2 linked regions of the Actinoalloteichus hymeniacidonis genome follow. The protein of the gene in region 1 interacts with the protein of each later gene in a pairwise test. Links are inferred from orthologs where the notes say so. Each region holds a gene or a part of one and is shown on either strand. Other genes may lie near its edges.

Region 1 (2,930 bases):
TGTACCGCTGAAACTCTTGGAAGCGACGGAACTCCTCGAATTCACGCCGGGCGACGGGGTCGAGCTGGTCCGCTGCGTTCCCTGCCGGGGGTTCGGTGGGAACGGCAGGTAGCGCGGCTTGTCGCGGGGGCACCTCGTCTGGATTGTCAGGGCGTTGGAGTTCGGCCACCTCCACATCATGCCGTGGCTGATCGGCTGCAGGTAGTGACTCGGAAGCACGGTCTTCGGCAGCCCGGGTGCTACGGCACACATCGGGGTTCGCAGGCAGAGGTTGTCCGACCTCGGCCTCGTCGAGGTGGTGGTGCCAGCCCGGGCACGGGGACGTTTCGCGATGGGTTAACCTAGTCGTCAGTTCTACCGAAGACCGCTGGTTTCGTGCGCAGGCGACTGCGTCACGACGAAGGCCCGTTGTGGAAATGGGCGGCCCGCGCAGGAGGAACGAGGCTCGTCGACGTCATCCTTGGATGACGGTCGCTTTCACGCCCCGTGCCGTCTTGCGCCGGGGCGTTCGTCTTCTCCGCATGGACTTCGCTTCGGGATCAGCAGACCCGAGCACCGTCGTTCGGCCACGCCCGAACGACATTCGATGCGTAGAGAGGAGGCGACATGGCCAAGTCCGACAAGGTCGATGCGGTTACCGAGATCTCAGACCGTTTCCGTTCTGCTTCGGCAGCGGTGATCACCGAGTACCGCGGGCTCTCCATGGCACAGCTCAACGAGCTGCGTCATGCGCTCGGCCAGGGCGCCACGTACCGCGTCGCGAAGAACACGCTGGCCAAGCGCGCCGCGTCGGACGCCGGGGTGGACGGTCTCAGCGACCTGTTCACCGGTCCGACCGCCATCGCATTCGTCGAGGGCGAGCCCGTCGATGCAGCCAAGGCCCTGCGCGACTTCGCGAAGGACAACAAGGCGCTCGTCATCAAGGGCGGCTACATGGACGGCCGCGCGCTGTCCGTGGACGAGGTCAACAGCATTGCCGACCTCGAGTCTCGCGACGTGCTGCTCGCCAAGATGGCGGGAGCGCTGAAGGCCAACCTGTCTAAGGCCGCGTACATGTTCGCAGCGCCTGCGACGAAGGCCGCCAGGCTCATGGTCGCGCTGGAAGAGAAGAAGCAGGAAGGCGCGGCCCCCGAGGCCGAGGCCGCCGACGCTCCGGCCGAAGGCTGAGCACCCACCCACCATCCACCTGCCCGACGGATATTCCAACCGGGTGGGTCAGCTAGAGAGGAACAGCCATCATGGCGAAGCTTTCCAACGCAGAGCTGCTCGACCAGTTCAAGGAGATGACCCTCCTGGAGCTGTCCGGCTTCCTGAAGGAGTTCGAGGAGGCGTTCGACGTCACCGCCGCCGCCCCGGCCGCCGTGGTTGCCGCAGGCCCGGCCGCAGCTGCTGAGGTCGTCGAGGAGAAGTCCGAGTTCGACGTGGTCATCGAGGCCGCAGGCGACAAGAAGATCCAGGTCATCAAGGTCGTCCGTGAGCTCGTCAGCGGCCTGGGCCTGAAGGAGGCCAAGGAGCTCGTCGAGAGCGCGCCGAAGGCCGTCCTCGAGGCTGTCGCCAAGGACGCCGCCGACGCGGCCAAGGAGAAGCTCGAGGGTGCGGGCGCCAAGGTCACCGTCAAGTGACCAGGCTTTGACGCACGCTCTGTCAGGGGGCGGATCCCACTGGGGTCCGCCCCCTGATTTTGTTTCCGCATCACGGGCAGGTGGCCTCTTCCGGGCGGGCGATGGTGACGCGAGGTGACCGCCTGCTGGGCCACGCGAGTGATCGGCGCGTGCCGTCTTGACTCCGCCGCCGACCGGAGTCACTCTGTTGTCGTGCGAGTGGCGGCATCGCCGGTGCCACTCGACAGTCGCCGGGATTGCGGCTAGACTGGCTCTTTGCGCTGCCCACTTTCCGCCTGCCCTCTGTCGGGGCGTAGGATGTTGGGCACCACTGCACCCTTGACAGCTGTGTTAGTCGGCTGCTAGCGCCGCTGCTTAGCCAGCTACCAGTCCCTGGAAGGACGCATCTTGGCAGTCTCCCGCGCGACCCAGGCCACTGCTGCGACCAACTCCATGTCGGGGATCCCTGGGGCACCCAAGCGGGTCTCGTTCGCGAGGATTCGTGAACCGCTCAGGGTGCCTGATCTGTTGGACCTTCAGGTCCAGTCCTTTGAATGGCTCACCGGTGCCGACGCGTGGTTCCAACGCCGCATTGATGCGGGCGAGGACCTGCCAATCGGTGGGCTTGAAGAGGTCTTGAACGAGATCTCCCCGATCGAGGACTTCTCCGGCTCGATGTCCCTCTCCTTCTCCAGCCCGCGCTTCGACGAGGTCAAGGCCTCTGTCGAGGAGTGCAAGGACAAGGACATGACATATGCGGCGCCGTTGTTCGTCACCGCAGAATTCACCAACAACACCACCGGCGAGATCAAGAGCCAGACGGTGTTCATGGGTGATTTTCCGATGATGACGAACAAGGGCACGTTCATCATCAACGGCACCGAGCGAGTCGTCGTCTCCCAGTTGGTCCGTTCGCCAGGCGTCTATTTCGATCATGCCGTCGACAAGACGACGGATAAAGACGTCTACAACGTAAAGATCATTCCCAGCCGTGGCGCCTGGCTGGAATTCGATGTCGACAAGCGCGACACCGTCGGTGTCCGCATCGACCGCAAGCGCAGGCAGCCCGTCACCGTGCTGTTGAAGGCTCTTGGTTGGACCGCCGAGCGGATCCGGGAGCGGTTCGGGTTCAGCGAGACGCTGATCGCCACCCTGGACAAGGACCACACCGCCGGACAGGACGAGGCTCTCCTCGACATCTACCGCAAGCTGCGTCCCGGTGAGCCTCCGACCAGGGAGAGCGCGCAGACCCTGCTGGAGAACCTGTTCTTCAAGGACAAGCGCTACGACCTCGCCAAGGTCGGCCGATACAAGCTGAACAAGAAGCTC
Region 2 (7,374 bases), 4.0 Mb from region 1 along the record:
CGATCGCATCGACATCGGCTGCCCCGATGCGTGATCGGGGAACCGGTTCGGTACTCCAAGGGAGCAGTTCGCCAAGCCGCGAGATCTCCGGATGCAGGTTTGATCCGAGCGCGGCCGCTGTGACCAGGTTGAGGAAGTCTCGGCGTTCCAACCAACTCGCCTCCTTGACATGAGCATTATCGAGTTCATCGGGTCGGCTTGGGAATCCGAAACGCTGAGCTGGGATACGCAGGGCAGTGGCCATCCGGGCAGCCAGCTTCACATGCGTGAGTCTGCGTTCACCACGCTCGACGGCGGAAACTCGAGACTGAGAGAGTCCGAGCAAATCGGCGAGTTCCAGTTGCGACATCCCGGTGTGGCTCCGCACGGCGAGGAACACAGCCCCGAAGTCGTAGTGGGCCAGCGCTGTGCGCATACCCGGATCATCGAAGAACCCCGGGGGAATCGGCTTGCACACGCTCAACTCGGCCACGTACGTGCTGCACGCCGTACTGGTGTGTGTCGATGCTCCACAGAACTGGCAGTGCTTTCGTCGGCTGCTCACGGTCTACCGCCGTTGCTTAGTCGAGACGCGGGAATTCATACCGTATCGGCTGTGGCCGCCCAACGTCCGCACTGTACGAGCAAATCCCGTTCTCGAAGGTTGGACGCTCGGAGAAGCCCCGATGGGGCTAGACCCAATGGGCGTCGAAACTCCCGTATCCAACGGTGATCATGGAGTGCATGGCTGGATCTCGATTACTTAGGCTTGTTCTCCGACCTATCGACGATGGGCACCCTGTGCGTCGATGAGTTGTGACCACACGCAACTTATCCGTGATTCAACCAGAATGGAGGTGAAACCACATGGCCGAGATGGAAGACCTCTTCGACAGTCCGCCTATCATCGAGACCGTTGAGGCAGTCGAGCGTTACCTGCGCAAGCCTGCTGGAAGCGAAGACCAGGGGTACAAGGACGAGGATTGACGGACCGGGGGTGAGTCGGCAGTACCGGCTCGCCCCCGAACCTGGAGGTTGTGTGCTCAAGCTTCAGCTGGCGATCGTGCCCGATCGGCCGCTCTGGTCGTGGTCGTCCGGACGATGGACGGCTCGATGTGGCTGGATAGAGCCGCTCAGTAACCCAGCCCTCGAATCGCTGCTCGTGACGGATGGGGTCCGAACAGCCGTGATAGTTCGGGAGCGAATGCCGGATACGGCGCCATGGCAAGGACCGATCAGCCGCATCAAGCCTGAAAACTGGGTGAACGCTCTCGACCAACTGCGGCGTACCTCGGTCGAGTTCGTCGTGGTCGAATTCGAATGGCCTGCTATTCGGTTGCATGCCGGAGCGTGGGGCACCGCTCCGCTGTATCTGGCTGCTCGCGACAGCCGCCTGCATGCATCATGGGATTTCGACGATCTGCGGCCACATATTGTCTCGTCCGAACTTGATTTCCGCGAACTCAGTCGACTCTTGACACGGCGGCACCGCTACACCCGGAACACCATAGCCCGATCGGTCGTTCAACTCACAGAACGATCTTCTGTCGAGTTTCGAGCGGGCAGCCTGGAATCCTGCTATCCGCAAGCTGCTCCTCGATATCGGGCACGGAGTGTCGGTCCTGACGCTCCGGTTCTCGATGCGTTCGACTCACTGCTCGGTCAGGCGGTGCGCCGCCGTGAAGTGACCAGCGAGAGTGCGGTCGCGGAACTCTCGGGCGGACTGGACTCGGCTTTGGTCGCGTTGACCTTGGCTGCGGGAAGTCCTGGTCTAGCAAGCTATGGCCTGAGTATCGAGGGAGAAGCAGCAGCCCAGCAACGCCGTCGACGCGCTGAACTCGTCCGGTTTCGCTCATTGCGTGATGTGTCGATCCCGGCGTGCCGGCCATTCGATCCAGCTGGTCCCAGGGCTGCGAACCCAGGCGAAGAGCCCTATGCCGAGGCCCTACATCGGATTCTCATGACGTCGTCGGAGCCCGTTGTGTTCACCGGCATCGGCGGCGACGAGATGCTTGCGTTACGGAGTGCCGAACGGTCCGATTTCGGCCGCCGGTGTGCGCAGAAACCACCACGCTGGCTAGGACACCGAGCACGAGAACAGCTTCCGTCGATCGACGAGGATCTAGCGCCGGTCAGCGTCCTTCACGAGACATCCTTGTTGGCCTTCGCCTGCCGCAACCCGATCTTTCTCCGCGCCGGTAGGTGGCCGGTCTCCCCGTTGTGCGATCCGGAGCTGGTCTTGTTCGGGCAATGGTTGCCTATGGATTGGCGGGTTTCGAAGCGGTTGGCGCGGGTCTGGCTCGAGCGACTCGGCCTGAGTAATGACGTGGTCTATCCGGCGCTGCGGGAGAACTTCGCGGGTGTGATGCAGCGTGGATTACGTCTCGGTGGACTGTCGTTAGCGAAGCAGGTGATCGAGGAGTCGGTATTGGTGGACTTGGGTCTCGTCGACGGCGACGCGATGCGCGCCGCCGTCGACGAAGCCGAGATCGAGGCGGTGATCGATACCTCGTTGTACGATTTCCTCGCGGTGGAGCGAGGCCTACGCAGTCTGCTCGGTGCCTGAGCTTCCCGGAGAGCGGCTCACGACACCACCGTCAGACCGGGGATCGCCTTCAGCTCGGCGGCGAAGGCGCCGCTGAACTCGACCGGGTACTTCTCGACCTCGTAGGTCTCCTCGGCGTCGTTGTGCACCAGGACCAACCGCAACGGGGCATCGCCCCGGTGGGCCAGCAGGGTGCTGCGCAGTTCGCCGACGACGTCGCGGGTCAGTCGGTGGGCCTCGGCCCGCAACATCACGGCAGGTGCCACCCCGGGATTGGTCTCGGCCGCGCTGATGTCGAGCTGGACCACACCCGAGCCGAAGATCGACATCTTGTCCTCGCGCCAGTTCACCCGGCCCTTGACCGCGACCGAGGAGTCGGGGATCAGATCCTCGTGCAGGACGCTGTAACTCTTGTGGAAGAACAGCACCTCGATTGCGGAATCCAGGTCCTCGATGGTGACGATCGCCCACGGCTCGCCCTGCTTGTTCACCCGGCGATCGACGCTGGAGATCATCCCGGCGACGACGACCTCACCCTCCTTCGGCGCCTCGTTCACAATGGTCGCGATCGCCTTCGGCGCGTGCTTGCGCAGGATGCGTTCCGCACCGTCCAAGGGATGCGCCGACACGTAGAGGCCCAACATCTCCCGTTCGTAGGCGAGTAGCTGCTTACGCGGCCATTCGTCCGAGGAGAAGTTGAGGTGGGCCAACGGCGAGGCCTCGGCGGACGCACCGCCGTCCTCGTCTCCGCCACCGAACAGGTCGAACTGGCCGAGCGCCTCCTGGCGCTTGAGCCCGATCACGGCATCGACCGCCGCCTCGTGATGTTCGAAAAGGGAGCGACGCGAGGTATCGAAGGAGTCGAAGGCACCTGCCTTGACCAGTGATTCGATAACCCGCTTGTTACAGGCCACGATCTCGGCCTTATCCAGGAAATCGGTGAACGAGGTGTATCGGCCCTTTTCCTTGCGGCGAGAGACGATCGATTGCACGACGTTGGCGCCCACGTTCCGTACCGCGCCCAAGCCGAAGCGGATGTCCTTGCCGACGGCGGCGAAGTGCAACCCGGAGTCGTTCACATCCGGTGCGAGGACCTTGATGCCCAAGCGCCTGCACTCCGCCAGGTACACGGCGGACTTGTCCTTGTCGCCGCCGATGGACGTGAGTTGAGCTGCCATGAACTCAGTCGGGTAGTTGGCTTTGAGGAAAGCGGTCCAGTACGCCACGAGCCCGTAACCGGCGGTATGGGACTTGTTGAACGCATAGCCCGCGAAGGGCAACATGACGTCCCAGAGCGTCTGGATCGACTCCTCCGAGTAGCCGTTGCCGAGCATCCCCTTGTTGAACTTCTCGAACTCCTGCTCCAAGACCTCTTTCTTCTTCTTACCCATGGCCCGTCGCAGCAGGTCCGCGCCACCCAGGGTGTATCCGGCGAGCTGCTGGGCGATGGCCATGACCTGCTCTTGGTAGACCAACAGGTGGTAGGTCTCACCCAGAATCGGCTCCAGAGCGTCCTTCAGCTCCGGGTGGATGGGCGTGATCTTCTGCCTGCCGTTCGAGCGCTCGGCGTAGTTGATGTGCGCGTTCGCGGCCATCGGACCGGGTCGGTACAGGGCGATCACAGCGGCAATGTCACCGAAGTGTTTGGGTTGCATACGGCGCAGCAGGTCCCGCATCGCGGCACCGTCGAGCTGGAACACGCCCAGGGTGTCGCCCCGACTCAGCAGCTCATAGGACGCCTTGTCGTCGAGTCCCAGGGTCTCGAGGTCGATCTGGATCCCGTGGTTGCGTTCGACTTCCTTGATCGTGTCGTCGATGACCGTCAGGGTGCGCAGCCCGAGGAAGTCCATCTTCAACAGGCCGATGTCCTCGCAAGCCGGGTAATCCCAGCCGGTGATGATCGACCCGTCATCGCGCTTCCACAGCGGGATGACGTCGAGCAGCGGCTGCGAGGAGAGGATCACCGCACAGGCGTGCACGCCCGCGTTACGGGTGAGACCCTCCAAACCTCGGGCGGTCTCGAAAATGGTCGAGACCTCCTGATCGCTCTGGATCAGAGAACGGATCTCACTGGCTTCCGCATATCGCTCGTGACTGGGGTCGACAATGCCTGCCAGCGGGATGTCCTTGGCTGCTACCGGCGGGGGGAGCGCCTTGGAGATCCGGTCGGCGATGCTGAATCCGGGCTGGCCGTAGTGGACGCGGGCGGCATCCTTGATGGCGGCCTTGGTCTTGATGGTGCCGTAGGTGATGACCTGTGCGACGTTCTCCGCGCCCCATTTCTCGACCGTGTAGTCCATGACCTCGCCGCGCCTGCGCTCGTCGAAGTCGAGGTCGATGTCGGGCATCGAGATGCGCTCGGGGTTCAGGAACCGTTCGAACAGTAGAGAGTGCTCGATCGGGTCGAGGTCGGTGATCCGCAGGATGTAGGCCACGAGCGATCCGGTGGCAGAACCCCGGCCCGGACCCACGGCGATCTTCTGGTCCTTGGCCCACCGGACAAGGTCGCCGACCACCAGGAAGTAGGCCGGGAATCCCATCTGGGCGATGACGCCGAGTTCCCGCTCGATGCGGTCCTGGTACTCCTGGGTCAATCCGTTCGGAAAGCGGGCTGGCGTGAACTGTTCGACCTCGGCCCGTAGAACGCTGTTCTCCGTCTCTCCCTCAGCGAGCGGGAACCGGGGCATTCGGTCGACATGGGCGTAGACCTCGTCGTAGGACTCGACACGCTCGGCGATGAGCAGCGTGCTATCCGTGGCGCCGGGTACCTCGGTGTCCCAGTAGGCCCGCATCTCATCGGCGGACTTCAGGTAGTAGCCGTCGCCGTCGAACTTGAAGCGGGTCGGGTCGGTGAGGGTTTTACCCGACTGGACGCAGAGCAACGCGCCGTGGGTATCGGCTTGATCTTGCGTGACATAGTGCGAGTCGTTGGTTGCCAACGGCTTCAGTCCGAGTTCGCGACCGATGTGCAACAGGCCCTCGCGCACCGATCGCTCGATGGGCAGCCCGTGGTCCATCAACTCCAGAAAGAAGTTCTCGGCGCCGAAGATGTCCCGATAGTCCGACGCCGCCTGCATCGCCTCGCGCGGCTGGCCCAGCCGCAGCCGGGTCTGCACCTCGCCGGAGGGACAGCCGGTGGTGGCGATGATCCCCTCGGCGTGCTCTGAGATGAGTTCCCGGTCCATTCGGGGCTTGCGGTAGTAGCCCTCGTAAGAAGCCAGACTCGAAAGCTTGAACAGGTTGCGCAGCCCGGTGGCGTTGCCCGCGAGCATCGTCATGTGTGTGTAGGCGCCCGCGCCGGAGACGTCGCCGCCCTCACCGGATTGGTCGCTGGAGCGCTGGTTGCTCTCACCCCAGAACACCGGCTTTTTGTGAAAGCGGCTCACCGGGGCGATGTAGGCCTCGATACCGATGATCGGCTTGATGTCCCGCTTCTTCGCCTGCCGGTAAAACTCGGCCGATCCGTACATGTTGCCGTGGTCGGTCATACCGACGGCGGGCATACCCAGCCGCTCGGCCTCGGCGAACAGCGGCGCTACCTTGGCGGCTCCGTCCAGCATCGAGTACTCGGTGTGGACGTGTAGATGGACGAACGAGTCGGACACAACTCTCCCTGGCGGCGAGGAACGGGCGAGGCTGTACCGCCGCGCGTGCGGGAAGAGAGGTCGGCCGAGGGGTCCCCGCGTGCGCGGGGGCAGACGTGTAGACGGCTGGGGGCGGGCACCGATTCCTCCCCGCGTGCGCGGGGCTAACGGTTCATCCTGTCTTACGACGTCGAGCCTCCGCATAAGGGCCCGGCATTTTCCTCAAAGGGTGCGCTGACCTGTGATGACGTCTGTCTCGGCGTGTTGCGCTCAGGTCCCCGAGCACGGGTTCGTGGCGTGCGGGGAACCCTGGGGTTCTTGGCCACATGCTCCACGGCGTGCCGGTGGTGCCGTGCTCTGGCCGGTAACCATGCAGCTGGACGAGGGGATATCTCGCCGACGCCCTACCCCGCTCCGACCACTCCCCGCAGAATCTCCCCCGCTCGCTTCCACAGCAGCGATCCGCCCTCGTCGGGTAGTTCGCTGCGCTGGGCGTTGGGCAGTCGCTCGGCGAGGGTGCGGCCGAGGTCGGGGGAGTGGGTGGGGTTGGTGTCGTGGGCGCCGAACCAGAGCGTCACGGGGACGGTGATCTCGGCCGGGTCGAATGGCCAGCGGGACATGGAGAGCAGGGTGTCGCGGGCGTATCCCGCCGGGCCTTGGGCGAAGCCCTCGGCCAGCGCCCGGCGGTAGGCGGCGTCGAATTCGGGGGCGGTGTAGACGGCGCGGTCCACCGGACCGCTCATCTGAGTCACCATCTCGCGCATCGACGTCGCATCGGCGAAACCGGCGAAGGAGGCCTCGGCCGCAGCCGGGTCGGTGGTCGCCATGGTGATCAGGTCACGGACCTGCGGCGGGAGCAGTTCGACGATCGCGGGCGCGGCGAGTTCGTCGGTGGGGGAGACCAGTGCGACGGCCGAGACGAGTCCCGCTGCCGCGCAGGCCAACGCGAAGGGCGCACCCTGGGAGAAGCCCACCATCGAAGGCCTACCGCCGGAAGCCGTGGTCAGCTCCAATGCCTCGATCACCTCGGAAACATCCGAGGCCCAATCGGTCAGAGTCCTACCTGGCGCGGGATCGGAGGCGCCGAGACCGGGCCGGTCCAGCGATACCAGCCGCACGCCCAGGGTGTCGACGTCGTCGCCGCCGAATCCGAGGGAACGCCCGGTCGCCGCGCCGGGACACAACAGCACGGGACCACCATCGCTCGGACCCCACTCGGCCCATGCCAGCCGACGGCCATCGCGCAAGGTATGCGATCCCAATCGA

The links. The genes of interacting proteins can lie anywhere in the genome.
Region 2: the proteins of rplL (region 1) and dnaE interact in binary tests that used the Escherichia coli proteins (3 or more experiments, as listed by UniProt). The link is inferred for Actinoalloteichus hymeniacidonis from one-to-one orthologs.

What each region holds. Positions count from the first base shown.
Region 1 is NZ_JACHIS010000001.1:5,717,726-5,720,655, reverse strand. It holds rplL (50S ribosomal protein L7/L12), read left to right. Parts: upstream 1-1,238; coding sequence 1,239-1,622; downstream 1,623-2,930. Other genes in the region: rpoB (DNA-directed RNA polymerase subunit beta), read left to right, coding at 2,010-2,930; rplJ (50S ribosomal protein L10), read left to right, coding at 607-1,167; BKA25_RS24315 (hypothetical protein), read right to left, coding at 1-169. UniProt on the Escherichia coli protein: The binding site for several of the GTPase factors involved in protein synthesis (IF-2, EF-Tu, EF-G and RF3). Is thus essential for accurate translation.
Region 2 is NZ_JACHIS010000001.1:1,669,099-1,676,472, forward strand. What follows is about bases 2,363-6,470. They hold dnaE (DNA polymerase III subunit alpha), read right to left. Parts: upstream 6,130-6,470; coding sequence 2,563-6,129; downstream 2,363-2,562. Other genes in these bases: BKA25_RS07585 (asparagine synthase-related protein), read left to right, coding at 2,363-2,545. In the rest of the region: BKA25_RS07580 (helix-turn-helix domain-containing protein), read right to left, coding at 1-415; more of BKA25_RS07585, read left to right, coding at 1,019-2,362; BKA25_RS07595 (alpha/beta fold hydrolase), read right to left, coding at 6,513-7,370. UniProt on the Escherichia coli protein: DNA polymerase III is a complex, multichain enzyme responsible for most of the replicative synthesis in bacteria. This DNA polymerase also exhibits 3' to 5' exonuclease activity. The alpha chain is the DNA polymerase catalytic subunit.